2 regions of the Fictibacillus sp. B-59209 genome follow, and region 1 is predicted to be linked to the other one. Evidence: a T-box and tRNA genes for the amino acid it is inferred to sense, from the RefSeq annotation. Region 1 holds a T-box; the other holds one or more tRNA genes.
What was found. A T-box is a leader RNA that pairs with one kind of tRNA and senses whether it is charged. The one in region 1 lies ahead of thrS (threonine--tRNA ligase), so its partner is inferred to be a tRNA-Thr.
Positions count from the first base shown of each region.

Region 2: it has a tRNA-Thr gene. The T-box ahead of thrS (threonine--tRNA ligase) is inferred to sense a tRNA for this amino acid. The anticodon was not compared.

Region 1 covers NZ_JARMMC010000005.1:417,348-423,843, forward strand. Annotated here, with positions in the region: gene P4361_RS04500 (amino acid ABC transporter permease) at 1-366, shown strand, start outside; gene ytxC (sporulation protein YtxC) at 475-1,332, shown strand; T-box leader at 1,392-1,617, shown strand; gene thrS (threonine--tRNA ligase) at 1,667-3,598, shown strand; ribosomal protein L20 leader region at 3,930-4,055, shown strand; gene infC (translation initiation factor IF-3) at 4,124-4,627, shown strand; gene rpmI (50S ribosomal protein L35) at 4,653-4,856, shown strand; gene rplT (50S ribosomal protein L20) at 4,893-5,252, shown strand; gene P4361_RS04530 (DUF1294 domain-containing protein) at 5,321-5,575, shown strand; gene P4361_RS04535 (cytochrome d ubiquinol oxidase subunit II) at 5,585-6,496, opposite strand, start outside.
Region 2 covers NZ_JARMMC010000012.1:26-6,521, forward strand. Annotated here, with positions in the region: gene P4361_RS08110 (hypothetical protein) at 50-193, shown strand; rRNA gene rrf (5S ribosomal RNA) at 302-417, shown strand; tRNA gene P4361_RS08120 (tRNA-Asn) at 457-531, shown strand; tRNA gene P4361_RS08125 (tRNA-Thr) at 533-608, shown strand; tRNA gene P4361_RS08130 (tRNA-Glu) at 612-686, shown strand; tRNA gene P4361_RS08135 (tRNA-Val) at 722-797, shown strand; tRNA gene P4361_RS08140 (tRNA-Thr) at 817-892, shown strand; tRNA gene P4361_RS08145 (tRNA-Tyr) at 930-1,013, shown strand; tRNA gene P4361_RS08150 (tRNA-Lys) at 1,045-1,120, shown strand; tRNA gene P4361_RS08155 (tRNA-Gly) at 1,170-1,243, shown strand; tRNA gene P4361_RS08160 (tRNA-Ala) at 1,248-1,323, shown strand; gene rocF (arginase) at 1,572-2,474, shown strand; gene P4361_RS08170 (aspartyl-phosphate phosphatase Spo0E family protein) at 2,501-2,668, opposite strand; gene sigW (RNA polymerase sigma factor SigW) at 2,881-3,456, shown strand; gene P4361_RS08180 (anti-sigma factor family protein) at 3,462-4,079, shown strand; gene cdaA (diadenylate cyclase CdaA) at 4,306-5,136, shown strand; gene P4361_RS08190 (CdaR family protein) at 5,120-6,496, shown strand, end outside.

The sequences.
Region 1 (6,496 bases):
TTAAATGCAGCGGCCTACATCGCGGAGATCTTTAGGGCGGGTATCCAATCTATTGATAAAGGCCAGACCGAGGCGGCCCGTTCGCTGGGGATGACGCATAGACAGACAATGAGGCATATTATCATTCCTCAGGCATCTAAACGCATGATTCCTCCTTTAGGAAATGAATTCATTGTTTTAATTAAAGATTCTTCACTGGCAGCCGTCATTGCGACTGAAGAACTGATGTACTGGGGAAGAGCGATGATGGGAGAATACTATCGTCCTTGGGAACCTTTTTTGACGGTAGCGCTTATTTATCTGATTCTTACTCTTACGTTGACACAACTGCTAAACTTTCTTGAACGCAAATATGCACTGGATTAACCGGCAGCAGGGAAACCTGCTGTTTTTTTATTAATCTTTTAAAAGAGTTCATTTTTCATGACGTTGTCCCATATAGTGTAACATCGAGTGTTTGGGGGAGGGACAGGGTTGGCAGAACTTATATTTGCAGATCATGAAGAATGTAACCAATTACAAAAGGAACTGAAGCAGATGGCTCGATCACTTAACATAAAACCTTCCTTTTTAGAATCCGAAAGCCGTTCATTATTATTTAATACAAAAGAGCATCTGGATTCAATTGTTCAGGTGCTGGCTTGCTATACTCGTAAAAAACTGGAGGAATCACGAATCCTGTTTTTTATTGAACATTTTTTTTATTTCACGGATAAGCAGGAGCAAGCAGAAATTGCAGCGATCGCCAAGGAATTTATCGAACAGGAACGGGAGGAAGTGCCGGCGGTAAAAGATCTGGATACGTGCGATTATCATGTGAAAGAAGCCTGGAGAAAAATCTTAACCGAAGAAGGGCTATCATTTACATTTGAGTCTTTTGTACAGTTCCGTTTACGGGAGTACCTTGATCTTCTACAAATTTACGTCGAATGTGCGATCGATGAATACAAACTCGAGCTTGAATACCAGTCCTTCATCGATCAATTGCGTAAGTGTGCAGCCGATCAGCCGTTTCTCACAGCCGAGGTTCACGTAGCCTTCGACGGCAAATTTAAGCTGTATGATGAGGAATACCGGCTATACAGTGAAAAAATGCTTCAGCTTATGCATGAAAGAGCATTGGTTCTGACCAAGGAGTTTAATCTCGACGAAAAAGTGCTGGGTCCGATCATGGGTTTAGCTCCGGAAGTGTTGTATTTGTACCTGGAAGAAGAAAATCACGGCATGATACATACATTGCAGAACGTATTCCAGGAGAGACTGATTAAAAGGCCCCTTCAGCTGTTTTATGGTTCAAGAAACAAATTTATCGAAAAGATGGACGGTAGATAAGGATTGCTCTTGATTTTGCAGGATAGTATGAATATAATAATTGTATAAATTGGATACCAAAATCAGTAAAGATAAGGACAACGGATATTTTTTACGGTTTATAGAGAGGGATGCCTGAGGCTGAAAGCATTCTAACACGGAAAAATGTCTTACCCCCTTTGAACTTCAGCGGTGAAGGCAGAGTAATCGCTGACGGCCCAAAGCCGTTAAATCTTGACCGAGTGCCATTGCAGAATCCTGCAGTGGAACAAGGGTGGAACCACGAGTACAACACTCGTCCCTTTTTGTGGACGGGTGTTTTTTGTATTTTATTTTGAACAAGGAGAGATTATGAATGACAGACATTAAGCTTACTTTTCCTGATGGTTCTATCCGTGAGTATCCGAAAGGAATCACTGCAGAACAAGTAGCAGAATCCATCAGCTCCAGCCTGAAGAAAAAGTCCGTTGCCGGTAAAGTAAACGGGGAATTGTACGATTTCACACGTCCGATCGAGGCGGATGCATCCATTGAGATCGTTCCACAAGATTCACCTGAAGGACTCGAGATGACACGCCACAGTACAGCCCATTTGATGGCACAGGCGATCAAACGCATCTATAAGGATGTCAAACTCGGCATCGGGCCAGTCATTGAGAACGGTTTTTATTATGATATCGATCTTCAAGAAGCTTTAACACCGGAAGATTTGCCTAAGATTGAGAAGGAAATGAAAAAGATCGTAAGCGAAAACCTGCCGATCATCCGAAAAGAAGTGACCAGGGAAGAAGCCATCGCGATTTTTGAAGGCATTGACGACCATTTAAAATTGGAGCTCATCCGTGATCTTCCGGAGGATGCGGTTATTACCATTTACGAACAAGGCGAGTTTTTTGACCTTTGCCGCGGGCCGCATCTTCCATCCACTGGAAAAATCAAGTCCTTTAAATTGATGAGCATCTCAGGCGCTTATTGGAGAGGAGACAGCGATAACCAGATGCTTCAGCGCATCTATGGAGCAGCTTTTCTTAACCAGAAAGAGCTGGATCAGCATCTTGTCTACCTTCAAGAGGCGAAAGAGCGAGATCACCGGAAACTTGGAAAAGAGCTGGATCTTTTCACTGTTTCCCAAAAGATTGGACAAGGTTTGCCGGTCTGGCTTCCAAAGGGTGCGACGATCCGCCGTATCATCGAGCGTTATATTGTCGACACAGAAGTAAGACTTGGCTACGACCATGTCTACACTCCTCATCTAGGCAGTGTAGAGCTCTATAAAACATCAGGACACTGGGATCATTATAAAGAAGATATGTATCCTGCGATTGAAATGGACAACGAGCAGCTTGTTCTTCGTCCGATGAACTGTCCGCATCACATGATGGTGTTCAAGAACAGCATGCACAGCTACCGTGATCTTCCAATCCGTATTGCTGAGCTTGGAACGATGCATCGCCATGAGATGTCAGGAGCATTGGCTGGCCTTCAGCGTGTCCGTTCCATGACATTGAACGATGCTCATATCTTTGCCCGCCCGGATCAATTAAAAGATGAGTTTATCCGCGTAGTAAAGCTCATCCAGCGTGTGTACAAAGACTTTGGCATTACAGAATACAGGTTCCGTCTTTCTTACCGTGATCCTGAGGACAAAGAAAAATACGTAAACAACGATGAGATGTGGGAAAAAGCACAGGCTCTTCTTAAAGAAACTATGGAAGATATGGACTTGGATTATATAGAAGCAGAAGGGGAAGCCGCGTTCTACGGGCCGAAGCTTGATGTTCAGGTGAAGACTGCGCTCGGAAAAGAAGAGACGCTATCTACTGTACAGCTTGATTTCCACTTGCCTGAACGCTTTGACCTAACGTACAAAGGAAGCGACGGAAAGGATCACCGTCCGGTCGTTATCCACCGCGGAGTCGTTTCCACAATGGAACGTTTTGTCGCCTTCCTGATCGAGGAATACAAGGGTGCGTTCCCGGTATGGCTTGCTCCTGTACAGGTACAGATTATTCCTGTATCCACTGTTCATGAAGAGTACGCAAGAAAGATTAGTGAGGAACTGCTGGAAGAAGGCATTCGCGTCGAAGTCGACAACCGCGATGAAAAGCTGGGATATAAAATCCGTGAAGCGCAAATGCAAAAAATCCCATACATGCTCGTGCTCGGTGATCAGGAAATTTCCGATCAAGCCGTCAACGTCCGTAAATACGGTGAGCAAAAATCAGAAACTGTATCCTTTGATGCGTTCAAATCAAGCATTCTTGAGCAAGTGAATAAAAGAGGATAAAATTAGAGAACTGCGAATTCATTCGCAGTTCTTTTTTTTGCAGCCCCTTAGCGGTGCCTGGCACCCTGTTTACATAACTGAGTTTTAGCGGGTAAAGCCTGATGTTTTGGAGGGTAAATCCTTCTTTTCGGCGGGTAAATATCAATTTTGGCCTGTAAATTGATTTTCCCTTCTTTAATCACTTGAGTGCGAGGAAAAAACTATTTTAGTGCTTGCAAAACAACAAGTAGTACTGTAAAATAAATTCTGTTGTGAAGAACAAAGAACATTAGTTGACAAGAGGTTCTTGTCAATGGTATATTAATTTAGGTAATTAAATAAGTTGAGTTTCGAACAAAAGCAGAAGCACCCGCTTCTCACCTGATCAACGCATTGTGCTGTTGGCTGGTCAACCGAACTTTCAGAAATGATGATGAGGTCGTGTGGGTGCAGTATGTGCCGACGCTTTTTTTATTTGTTTACAAAGTGCTGAGTTAATGACTACTCACATAAATTTCTTGGAGGTGACTTACTATTAGTAAGGACATGTCTGTCAATGAGGGCATACGTGCTCGTGAAGTAAGACTTATCGGGGCTGATGGCAGCCAGCTAGGGATTAAAACACGTCATGAAGCTCTTGATATTGCGGCAAATGCCAATCTTGATCTTGTACTTGTTGCACCAACCGCTAAACCGCCAGTGTGCCGTATCATGGACTATGGTAAGTTTAAGTTTGAGCAGCAGAAAAAAGACAGAGAAGCACGTAAGAATCAAAAGATTGTTACAACGAAAGAAATTCGCTTAAGCCCTACAATTGAGGAGCATGATTTTAACACAAAGCTTAAAAATGCCCGCAAGTTCCTTGAAAAAGGCGATAAAGTGAAAGCAAGCATTCGTTTCCGGGGCCGTGCCATCACGCACTCCTCGATCGGAAAAACTGTGCTTGAAAAATTAGCTAAAGAATGTGAAGACGTTGCTACGGTTGAAGTTCGACCAAAAATGGAAGGCCGAAGCATGTTCCTCATTTTAGCACCAACAACCGAAAAATAATTACTTACCAGGGAGGAATCCAATCATGCCTAAAATGAAAACACATAAAGGTGCTGCAAAGCGCTTCAGAAAGACTGGAACAGGTAAACTTAAGCGTGCACGTGCGTTTACAAGCCATATGTTCGCTAACAAATCTACTAAAGCCAAGCGTAAACTTCGCAAAGCGAAGATTGTTACAAGCGGAGATTACAAACGTATCCGTACACTATTAACTTACAAGAAAAAATAATAATAACTGATCGTATATATCTAGGAGGGTTTTAAAATGCCAAGAGTAAAAGGTGGCTATGTGTCACGTCGTCGTCGTAAAAAAGTATTAAAGTTAGCTAAAGGTTATTTCGGATCCAAACATAAGTTATTTAAAGTTGCTCAACAGCAAGTTTTCAAATCTCTTATGTATGCATACCGTGACCGCCGTCAAAAGAAACGTGATTTCCGTAAACTTTGGATCACTCGTATCAACGCGGCAGCTCGCACAAACGGTCTTTCTTACAGCCGTTTAATGCATGGCCTAAAAGTTGCAGGCATCGACATCAACCGTAAAATGCTTGCTGAAATCGCTGTTTCTGATGAAAAAGCATTCGGTGAACTTGCTTCTAAAGCAAAAGACAGCCTAAAAGCATAAATTAAGAACCAAAAAGCCATTTTCCATGAAGGAAATGGCTTTTTTCTATAAAAGGAGATTTAGTTTGTATGATCTACATTTATTTAATTCTCGTTAACGTTATTGCCTTTTGGCTGATGCATCATGATAAGGAAGCGGCCAAGGCAGGGAAGTGGCGGACGCCGGAACGCCGCCTGTGGCTGTTTGCGATCATAGGAGGCGCCTGCGGGATTTGGGCAGGGATGGTGCAATTTCGGCATAAAACAAAGCATCCAAGCTTTCAAGTCGGAGTGCCATTGCTTGTGCTTGCCGACATTTTCATCATTGCCAGGTACTTCATTTAATCTGCACTCTTAATCCTGCTGCAGATAGCGTTTATCCTTAAGGAAGAGCCTCCAAAACACATAAAAGCCGGGAGTAAGGATCGCTAAACCAACAGCATACATGATCATGAGCGAATAGAAGGTTTCTTTCGCTGTAAAGGCATCGTATATGGTCAGGCTCGGATAAACGATGTAAGGCAGGTGAGCCATTCCATATCCGTAACTCGCCAAGCCGTATTGTGCGACAGTTGCGAGCAGAGCCACACGGGGTTTACCTGCTGCTTTCCCATCTTTGTTACTGAGCCATAGAGAGGCATAGCCGACGATGAATGCCAGGGTGGAAAGGATGAACCATATCCTTTGATCATACAGATTATCGAGCAGCCACCCGGCCTCAGGCTGTATGACCAGCAGTGTGATCACAGCAGCAAGAAGGGTGGAGGGGCCAAGAATCAGTACGTTCCCCCTGTAGAGCCTATAGGCGCCTTCTTGTTTAGAGACCCTTGAGTAATCCGCGAGAAACAAGGATGACAAGAATAGTTCAGAAGTAAGCCCGAACAAAATGTACATATATAAGGAAGGGCTCGTAAACAGCTTTCCAAGGAGAAGGGTATCTTTTCCGTTCATACCTTCAATAAAACCACCCTGGCTTACAGGGAGTACCGTGATCAGGAGTGCCGGTATCAAAACTCCGCACACACCGGAAATAAAGAACATCGTCTTTCTGTATCCTTGAACGGAATAAGAAAAAACCATAAAGGCACTCCGTATGGAAAGCAGAAACAAGATCAGCGAAATCGGGATCAGCAGCACGGTTCCGAGTGTAAAGGCGCCTTTCGGAAAAAAACCGACAAAGGCGACTACGAGAAGAACAAGAAAAACATTTGTAATTTCCCAGGTCGGTGAAAGAAATCGGTTGGCTATTTTTCCTGCAAAGGTCCG
Region 2 (6,496 bases), on a different contig from region 1:
CTGACAGATACTAATCGGTCGAGGGCTTATCCTTATTAACAAAAGCGGTATGAACCGTTTATATCCGACAAGCGTTGGAGATCCTGACGAGAACACGTTTTTGGTGTTCGCAGGAGGGATTGAAACGACCTCGAGGATATGGTTCATGGAGCTGGACGTTAGCATCAGTGAAAGTTTGGATGAAGTTATCTAGTTTTGAGGGAATATACCTCATTTTTCTAAAAAAGCTCTTGTCAAAAGAGCAAATACATTGTAAAATGTAACTTGTCCTTGAGAAAATAGGACATCCTTTGAAAGACAGTCTGGTGGCGATAGCGAAGAGGTCACACCCGTTCCCATACCGAACACGGAAGTTAAGCTCTTCAGCGCCGATGGTAGTTGGGGGCTTCCCCCTGTAAGAGTAGGACGTTGCCAGGCTATCATTTCATACATACTCGTATGTGGTTTTATTATTATTCCACAGTAGCTCAGTGGTAGAGCTATCGGCTGTTAACCGATCGGTCGTAGGTTCGAGTCCTACCTGTGGAGCCATGCTTCCATAGCTCAGTAGGTAGAGTGCTTCCATGGTAAGGAAGAGGTCACCGGTTCGAGCCCGGTTGGAAGCTCCAGTCGGCCCGTTGGTCAAGCGGTTAAGACACCGCCCTTTCACGGCGGTAACACGGGTTCGAATCCCGTACGGGTCACCAATTTTTTTCGTTAAGAAAATAACATTCATTAATACGGAGGATTAGCTCAGCTGGGAGAGCACCTGCCTTACAAGCAGGGGGTCGGCGGTTCGAACCCGTCATCCTCCACCATTATTTATCCCAACGGCAGGCCGGTTTAGCTCAATTGGTAGAGCAACTGACTTGTAATCAGTAGGTTGGGGGTTCAAGTCCTCTAGCCGGCACCATTTTTTTATAAGTAATGTCTGAAGCCTTTTTTTATGTGGAGGGGTAGCGAAGTGGCTAAACGCGGCGGACTGTAAATCCGCTCCTTTGGGTTCGGCGGTTCGAATCCGTCCCCCTCCACCATCTTTATTTCCGACAGATTATGTTACAACACGAGCCATTAGCTCAGTCGGTAGAGCATCTGACTTTTAATCAGAGGGTCGAAGGTTCGAGTCCTTCATGGCTCACCATTTGAACTTCTGAATAAAAGATGATATCAATGGTTACAAAGTATAATATGCGGGTGTAGTTTAGTGGTAAAACAAGAGCCTTCCAAGCTCTGGTCGTGAGTTCGATTCTCATCACCCGCTCCATTATGGGGCCTTAGCTCAGCTGGGAGAGCGCCTGCCTTGCACGCAGGAGGTCAGCGGTTCGATCCCGCTAGGCTCCACCATACATAATAAGTACTGTCCTTAGACGAATGTCTAAGGGCTTTTTTATGTCTTTCAAACCTTCAAGGATTCCTGATCCAATAAAGAGGACGGTGCTTTTGTCCTAATAATTATCCATCAACCTTCTCGAAAGCGCTTACGTATCGGTATATCTATGCATATTTCTGTCCAGTTGAACCAACACGAATAGACAGGCTACAATGAATTTATAGAATTTTTTGAAACACAACATAAGGGGAGGCCATACAGAATGAAGAAGGATATTACGATCATCGGAGTACCGATGGATTTAGGGCAGACAAGGCGCGGCGTTGACATGGGGCCAAGCGCCATTCGATATGCAGGAATTGTGGAACGTTTAGAAGATATAAATTATAATGTCCAGGATTTCGGGGACATAGAGATTGCCCGGCCTGGGACAATAGAAGAAAAAATAGACACCAATCTTAAGAACCTTCAAGAAGTTTCAACTGCAAGTGAAAAGCTGGCAGACACGGTTTCTAATGTCATTCAGGAAAACCGGTTTCCTCTTGTCTTTGGAGGAGACCACAGTATCGCGATCGGCTCTCTTGCAGGAATTGCCAAGCACTACGAAAATCTTGGCGTCATCTGGTATGATGCTCATGGAGACTTGAATACCGCTGATACTTCACCAAGCGGAAACATTCATGGTATGCCCCTTGCAGCAAGTTTGGGAATCGGGCATGAATCCTTAACTGGCATTGGAGGATATGAGCAAAAAGTTAAGCCTGAAAATATTGTTATTATCGGTGCCCGTTCATTGGATGAAGGAGAAAAAGAATTAATCAAAGAACGCGGTATTAAAGTATACACGATGCATGAAATTGATCGGATCGGCATGACCAAGGTAATGGAGGAAACGATTGAATACCTTTCTAAAAAAACGGACGGTGTTCATTTAAGCCTTGACCTTGATGGATTGGATCCGCTTGACGCACCGGGTGTAGGTACACCGGTTCTTGGTGGAATCAGCTACAGAGAAAGCCATTTGGCGATGGAAATGCTGGCCGAGTCTCAGATTATTACTTCAGCTGAATTTGTAGAGGTCAATCCAATTCTTGACGAAAGAAACAAGACAGCGACAGTGGCTGTGGCGCTAATGGGATCATTATTTGGCGAAAAATTATTATAATTATAAATCAAAAAAACAGCTCTCGATTACGAGTAGCTGTTTTTTACGTTTGCTTTTTGGAATTCATTTAATAGCTCATCTATGTGTTGGCTGATTTCAACAATTTCTTCAGCGATTAAAGGCATAATTTTAGACATTTCATTCATTTTTTTCCGTGAAACTTCAATTTCTCTTAGCAGGATATTGCGGTCCATGTGTGCACGCTCCTTAAAAAAAATCTTTAATTCCACTATTCCCTCAATTATCCAAATTGAAACTCATTTTCTAAATTTTGTACAAAACATTTCTCTATCCCTGTCTGTTTTCATGCTAAAATAAAAATTGCTCAATTTTTTATGGAATATGAAACTTTTTTGAATACTAAACGTAGAAAAATACGAACCGCAACTGGTGGTGGAAAATTGAAATGGATTCATTAATTAATAATCTGGTTACCCAAGTGAAAGCAGGGAACCAGGAGGCTTTTGAAGGACTTGTTGAAATTTACAAAGATAAAATATACCGGCTGTGCTACAGAATGGTCGGAGACAGCCATGAGGCGGAGGACCTTGCTCAGGAAGCATTTGTCCGCGCTTACGTAAACATTGATAAATACAGTGGAAGCTATAAGTTTTCAACGTGGCTGTATCGCATCGCCACAAACTTGTGTATTGATAAACTGCGGAAAAAGAAACCGGATTACTCTATGGATGCTGAAATTCCAGGAACGGAAGGAGCAACGCTTTACAGCCAGGTGGCAGGAGCGGATCCACTTCCGGAAGAGGAAGTGGAGGAAAAGGAGAAGCGGGATCATCTCCAGCAGGAAATCATGAAACTTCCGGAAAAGTACAGGACAGCGATCCTGCTAAAGTATGTCGAAGATCTATCGCTTGAAGAGATCAGCTCTGTTATGGATTTGCCCGTTCCGACTGTCAAAACACGGATACATCGGGGAAGAGAAGCGTTAAAAAAGGTGTATAAAAAGGTTGCAAAATCGAGGTGAACATAATGTCATGTGATACAGAAAAATATATGAGCCTGATTGATAAAGCCCTGGATAGGGATATAACGGAGCTGGAGCAGAAAGAGCTGAACATACATCTGGAAAATTGCGAAGCCTGCAGAGAGCACTATTATGCCCTGAAGGAAATCATTTCCGACATGAAAGAATCAGCGCCTGTTGTTGCTCCCGACCATTTTACAGAGAATGTAATGAAGAAGCTTCCTGCCGTGAAAAAGAAAAGGATGCCGGCTCAATGGATCAGGCGTTATCCAGTCCTGACTGCGGCTGCAGTATTCTTAATCTTAATGTTCGGTTCAGTCATGGCCAATTGGAGTACGGGGAATGAACTATCAGTAGTCTCCGGCTCGGATAACGTTCAGATCAAGCCATCCACGCATACAGTTATCGTTCCTAAAGGAAAAACGGTCAAAGGTGACCTGGTCGTAGAAAATGGCGATGTGAGGGTGGAAGGAAAGGTTGACGGCAATGTCGTCGTCATCAAAGGGAAAAAATATATGGCTTCCGCGGGCCAGATAACCGGTGACAGCCAGGAAATCCATCAAGTGGTTGAATGGGTCTGGTATAAACTTAAAATGTTCTTCACAGGAGAGGAACAAAAATAATATTTAGTATCGAACTAATATGAAGATCTAAAAAGCCGCCTGTTTATGGCTGGCTTTTTACTTTTTCGGGACTTTATAACGCAGCCAAAGACACCCGGCCAGCCAGTCTCCAACTTTTATGGCAGCGGAAGGGATATGCTATAATAAGGGATACCGAATAATTATGATCATTGTTGCACTACATTAACATAGAAAGAGTAGTTCCCTGAAGTGGAGTGATGTCATGTTGCCTGTTGGAAGTTTTAGTTTAGGTAGCTATATCAGCCAGATCGTTGATATTTTGCTGGTTACCTATGTTTTTTATAAATTAATAATGCTGATAAGAGGAACCAAGGCGGTACAGCTTTTAAAAGGAATTGTGGTCATTGTAGCTGTATGGCTTGCGAGCAGTTTCTTTGAACTGCGGACAATGGGCTGGCTGATGGATAAAGCCATTACATATGGATTATTGGCCATTATTATTATTTTCCAGCCTGAATTAAGGAGAGCGCTGGAGCAGCTCGGAAGGGGAAAACTGTTTTCCCGATCTGGTTTAGCTGACGAAGAGGAGATGGGAAACTCCATTGATGCGATCGTTAAGTCAACCAGTTATATGGCCAAGCGCCGAATTGGGGCCATCATATCGTTTGAAAGAGAAACCGGTCTTACCGATTATGTGGAAACAGGGATTCCTATTCATTCGAAATTGTCATCAGAGCTGCTGACCAATATTTTTGTGCCCAACACGCCTCTGCACGACGGAGCAGTTATTTTGCGGCAGAATGAGATCGTTGCGGCAGGCTGTTATCTACCGTTGACCGAAAGCCCGTTTGTTTCCAAAGAACTGGGTACAAGGCACAGAGCGGCTATCGGTGTAAGTGAAGTGACAGATGCAATTACTGTCATTGTCTCAGAAGAAACCGGTGGCATCTCGATTACGAAGAACGGAGAAATCCATCGCAACCTGAATGAGGAAACACTGAGAGTTTTATTGAATGCGGAATTAATGGTATCAGGCAGAAATGCTTCCTCATCACGCTGGAATTGGAGGGGGAAGAAAAATGGACAAACTCCTTAAGAGCAATTGGTTTGTAAAAATTATCGCTTTTCTTTTGGCATTAATGCTATATACCGTCCTATCCATGGAAAACCAGCAGCAATCTGACCGGCAATCCCTGTTCACCTCCGTCTCCAAGACGAGTGAAACAGTAAGCGGGGTTGCCATTACGCCTTTTTTTGATGAAAATAAATACGTACTTACAGACTTGCCCCGATCGGTGGACGTCAAGCTGACGGGTTCTTCCAATCTGCTGACGAAAGCATTAAAAGTAGACCGTCGAATGGAAGTCTATATCGATCTTACGAAGATGGGTCCAGGTACAAAAAAAGTTCCTGTGAAAATCAGGAATGTTCCGGAAGGGTTAAGAGCCGTTCCATCACCTCAGGAAGTGGAAGTAACGCTTCACCGAAAACAAACGAAGCAGATCCCGATTTCTGTGGATATCAAGAACAAGAATAAGCTGCCGGAGGGTTATGAAGCCGGAAAACTTAGCTACTCGCCGAAGAGTGTGTATGTAACAGGTCCAGAGGATTACATCAGTGATATTGCAAGTATCCGGGCATCTGTGGATGTTTCGAATGCCAAGGATAAGGTAGAATCAAGGGTGCCGCTGCGGGCTTACGACAGTCAAGGCAATCTGCTCGATGTACTGATTGATCCAAAGTCTGTCAATGTTACGGTCCCTATTACAAAACCAAGTAAAACGGTACCGCTGAGCCTGAATGAAAAAGGCAACCTTCCTGACGGGCTTACCCTTGCAGGTATAACTGTGGATCCAAAAGAAGTGACGTTAACAGGTCCTTCATCCGCCCTTGATAAAATCAGTGAAGTAAGCGGCTTAGACATAGATTTAGACAAGATTAAAGAAGATTCAACGATAGACGTTGATGTGCCTCTTCCAAAAGGCACAGAAGCTGTAAATCCCAAACAAGTCCAAGTAAAAGTGGATGTAGAGAATGACTTAAAAACAAAGACCTTCAAGGATATCCCTATTGAAATGAGGGGAGAGACTCCTGAACAGCAGGCGTCCTTCTTATCTCCTGCGAGCGGAAAGATGGATGTGACCATTACAGGCAGCAAAAAAACAGTTGATGCATTGGTGGCTTCAGATATTAGGGCATATGTTGATGTCAGCAAGCTGAAACCAGGCGAGCATACGCTTTCGATAAAAGCCTCAAACTCCAAGAACCTTCAAATGAAAAAGGAGTTTACGACGGCGAAAATCAAAATCGAAACCACAGAAACCCAGACTGGCTCTGATAACCAGACGGACCAAACCACATCGCAGAGCGGGGATAAGAACAGCAATAACGAGAATAACGGCACAGCCGGCAGCAAGCCGGACAATAACCCAACCTTTTCTCAATCAAAGGCAGAG